Regions from separate parts of the Mesorhizobium sp. LjRoot246 genome, predicted to be linked through region 1. Evidence: predicted binding sites of a transcription regulator. Region 1 holds the regulator's gene; the other holds the start of a gene.
What was found. The regulator PhoB, encoded in region 1, activates phosphate uptake and scavenging genes when phosphate is short. The targets are predictions, from matches to a motif close to TGTCATNNANCTGTCAT.
Positions count from the first base shown of each region.

Region 2: the regulator PhoB is predicted to act here: its motif matches at 808-824, upstream of ACSQ3L_RS02435 (DUF1045 domain-containing protein).

Region 1 is NZ_CAXUSN020000001.1:1,535,828-1,538,024, forward strand. Features, by position in the region: gene pstB (phosphate ABC transporter ATP-binding protein PstB) at 1-221, shown strand, start outside; gene phoU (phosphate signaling complex protein PhoU) at 248-955, shown strand; gene phoB (phosphate regulon transcriptional regulator PhoB) at 972-1,661, shown strand; gene ACSQ3L_RS07330 (ROK family protein) at 1,663-2,197, opposite strand, start outside.
Region 2 is NZ_CAXUSN020000001.1:522,768-524,964, forward strand. Features, by position in the region: gene iolB (5-deoxy-glucuronate isomerase) at 1-405, shown strand, start outside; gene ACSQ3L_RS02435 (DUF1045 domain-containing protein) at 864-1,571, shown strand; gene ACSQ3L_RS02440 (alpha-D-ribose 1-methylphosphonate 5-triphosphate diphosphatase) at 1,621-2,197, shown strand, end outside.

The sequences.
Region 1 (2,197 bases):
ACCCGATCGCCACCGCTCGCGTCGAGGAACTGATCGACGAACTGCGTCAGAACTACACGATCGTCATCGTCACCCACTCGATGCAGCAGGCGGCGCGCGTGTCGCAGCGCACCGCGATGTTCCATCTCGGCTATCTGGTTGAGGAGGGAGCCACCGACAAGATGTTCACCACCCCCGACGACAAACGCACCCAGGACTATATCACCGGCCGGTTCGGCTAAGTTCAGGCATACGAGGGACGAAGATCATGGGTGAACATACCGTCGCATCTTTCGATGAGGATCTGGAGCAGATCAGCCGCCTGATCCGCGACATGGGCGATCTCGCCCGCTTGATGGTCAGTGGCTCGACCAAGGCATTGCTCAATTCGGACAATGCGCTTGCACAGCGCGTCGTCTCCGACGACGCCATCATGGACGCGCGCCAGCGTGAGCTCGACGACCGGGCCATCACGCTGATCGCCAAGCGCCAGCCGATGGCCAACGACCTGCGTGCGGTGGTCGGTTCGATCCGCATGGCCGGCGATCTCGAACGCATTGGCGACCTTGCCAAGAACATCGCCAAGCGCGTCGGCACCGTCGGGCTGAGCGTCACGCCGCGCGACCTGTCGCATTCGATCGACGGGATGGCGCAGCTGGTGTTGATCCAGGTGCAGGGCGTGATCGAGGAATATGCGGCGCGCGACGCCGAGGCCTTGGCCAAACTGCGCGCCGACGACGAGCGCATCGACGTGAAATACACCTCCGTGTTTCGCGAGCTGCTGACCTATATGATGGAAGACCCGCGCAACATCACGGCCTGCACGCATCTGTTGTTCTGCGCCAAGAACCTCGAGCGCATCGGCGACCATGTGACCAACATCGCCGAAAATGCCTATTATGTTTTGACCGGCACGCAACTGCCCGCCAATCGTCCGAAGCAGGACGAGACGGCAATGTCCGCGCCAGCGGCATGACAGGGGTAACCAGCCGATGATCGCGCCACGCATCATGGTGGTGGAGGATGAGGAGCCGCTAGGCGTGCTGCTCCGCTACAATCTGGAGTCCGAGGGTTACCAGGTCGAGGTGGTGACGCGCGGCGACGAGGCCGAGATCCGGCTGCAGGAGAACGTTCCCGACCTTCTGGTGCTCGACTGGATGGTGCCGGCGGTTTCCGGCATCGAACTCTGCCGGCGCCTGCGAATGCGTCCAGAGACCGAGCGGCTGCCGATCATCATGCTGACCGCGCGCGGCGAGGAAAGCGATCGCGTGCGCGGCCTGTCGACCGGCGCCGACGACTATCTGGTCAAGCCGTTCTCGACCCCGGAGTTCATGGCCCGCGTCAAGGCGCTGCTGCGCCGCGCCAAACCGGAAGTGCTGTCCAGCGTGCTCAAGGTCGGCGACATCGTGCTCGACCGCGAGTCGCACCGGGTCTATCGCAAGAAGAGCGAGATCCGCCTCGGGCCGACCGAATTCCGCCTGCTCGAATTCATGATGCGTCATCCCGGCCGCGTGTTCTCGCGCAGCCAGCTGCTCGACAATGTCTGGGGCGAGACGATCTACATCGACGAGCGCACGGTCGACGTGCATGTCGGCCGGCTGCGCAAGGCGGTCAACAACGGCCGCATGCCCGACGTCATCCGCACGATCCGAGGCGCGGGCTACGCCATCAGGGAGGACTAACTCAAGCGACGTTCTTACCGACGAGGCCCGCTCTCGCCTGCGCGCCGGGCGCGAAAATCTCCTGATCGACGAAGGTCAGCGCCCGCATCGCGCAGCCTTCGCGGATCAGCGGCAGTTCGTTGGGCTCGGTGTCGAAGGAAATCGATTTCGAGTGCTGGCCGCCGGCGGTCTGGGCGATGGCCTCGCGCAGCGCCGGCTCGATCAGGTCGAAAGCGGCGGCACTGGCGCCGACCATGGCAACGGGTGCCGGGTCGATCAGCGCAAACAGGCTGCCGAGGCCGTAGCCGAGCGCTTCGCCGGCTTTGCGGTAGGCTTCCCGCTCCGGTCCATCCCTTTCGCGGGCCGCGGTCGCCAGGGCGCGCATGTCGGCATCGCTGACATCGGCAACGGGTTCTGCGTCCTCACCCAGTTGCCTTGCGTTGCGCCAGATGGCGTAGTTGCCGGCATAGGCCTCGACGCAGCCGCGCCGTCCGCAGCGACACAGCGCGCCGTTCGGCCGGTGGATCATGTGGCCGAACTCGCCGCCCGAGGAATGG
Region 2 (2,197 bases), 1.0 Mb from region 1:
CGCTACGTCACCAATATCTTGCCGGAGGGCAAGCCGGCCGATTCGCTGCTGGTGGTCGAGGTCATCACGCCCGGCGGGCATACGTCGAGCTACCCGCCGCACAAGCACGACCAGGACAATCTGCCTGCTGAATCCTATCTCGAGGAAACCTACTATCACCGCCTCAACCCGCCGCAGGGCTTTGCCTTCCAGCGCGTCTACACCGATGCCGACCAGAACGGCCATCGCGCGCTCGACGAAGCGATGGCCGTCGAGGATGGCGACGTCGTGCTGGTGCCTAGGGGTTATCACCCCTGCGCCGCCTGCCACGGCTACGACCTTTACTATCTCAACGTGATGGCCGGACCGAAGCGGACGTGGAAATTCCACAATGCGCCCGAGCACGAATGGCTGATGAAGGCCTGATCGGCCTCCAATTGAATAGCTTCCGCCAAGGTCAGCTCCGCTTGTTTGGAGCCACCCGTCGTCGAAAGCCGGTGCCACCCCTCACCGCCCTGCCTTTCCTCTCCCCCGTCGATCGGGGGAGAGGTGTCGAGCGAAGCTCGACGGAGTGGGGGTCGACCTTCGCCGCCGCCTGAGTTTCTTGCTCGTGCCTGCCTTGCGGCGGCTGCGCGTTTAGCGAACGCCTTCCCCCACTCCGTCGCCGCTTCGCGGCGCCACCTCTCCCCCCTCCGGAGGGAGAGGAAGGAGCCGAGGCAGGCAGGCAGCTGAAGGGCGGCGCAGACAGCTCGAAAAAGTGGTCCAGCACAAAAAAATCGTCGGCTAAGGACCGGGATGGGTCGATTTGCCTTCGAAAACCCTTCAAAGCTTCGTCAATCCGTCATGGAAATCACCTATGGCAGCGGGACTGACGAGGACTATCCATGCGTTATGCCATCTATTTCACCCCCCGGCAGGACCAACCGCTGGCGCGGATCGCCGCCAATTGGCTCGGCCGTGACCCGTTTGGTGCCGCGACAAGGCCGGTTGAGGCGGTGGCCGATCTGTCGGCGGCGGAAGTCGCTTTCCACACCGCTTCGGCGCGCCGCTATGGCTTTCACGCGACGCTGAAGGCGCCGTTCCGGCTGGCTGCCAATGAGACCGAAGCCTCGCTTCGCGCCGCACTCGACCATTTTGCCGAGGCGACGCCGGTGGTGACCATCCCGCGCCTTGTGGTCAGCCAGATCGACGGCTTCTTCGCACTGGTGCCGGAAGGCCCGCTGCCTGCGCTCAATCGCTTCGCCGATGACGTGGTGCTCGGCTTCGACCGGTTTCGCGCGCCGTTGACGGAAGCCGAGATCGAGCGGCGCAGCCCGGATTCGCTGAAGCCGGCCGAGTTCCGCAATCTCTGCCAATGGGGCTATCCCTACGTCTTCGAAACCTTTCGCTTCCACATGACACTGTCCGGCCGGGCGGGGTCACAGGAAAGCCCTCGTTTGCGTGCAGCAATCGACAGCCTGTTCACGCAGGTGCTGCAACAGCCGGTGCTGGTCGATGCGCTGACATTGTTTGTCGAAACCGAACCGGGCGCACCGTTCATGGTGCTCTCGCATCACGCACTCGGGCGCCGCCCGGCTCGAAAAACCGCCTGAACAACTCTGCCGGAACAACTCCAGCCGGAATAACCAAGGACTGCCTGAAATGACCGCCGAGACCGTTCTCCAGAATGCCCGCATCGTGCTTGCCGACGAGATCGTCGAGGGTTCGCTGGTGCTGCGCGACGGCTTTATCGCCGGCATCGAAGCGGGCAACAGCCGAACCGGCGAGGATATGGGCGGTGACTATATCATTCCCGGGCTGGTCGAACTGCACACCGACCACCTCGAAGGCCACTACGCGCCGCGGCCGAAGGTGCGCTGGAACCCGATCGCCGCCGTGCTTGCCCATGACGCGCAGGTGGCGACCGCCGGCATCACCACCGTGCTCGACGCCTTGCGCGTCGGCATGGACGAGGACGCCGACCTGACGTCGACAGACATTCGTAAGCTGGCCGACGCGATCGAGGACAGCGTCCAGCAGGACCGTCTGCGCGCCGACCATTTCATCCATCTGCGTTGCGAGGTTTCGGCGCCCGATTGCCTCAAGGCATTCGCCAATTTCGACAGTGATGAACGGGTCAAGCTGGCATCGCTGATGGACCACGCACCAGGCCAGCGCCAGTTCGTCAATCTCGAAACCTATGCCTACTACTACCAGCGCAAGCTGAAGCTGACCGATC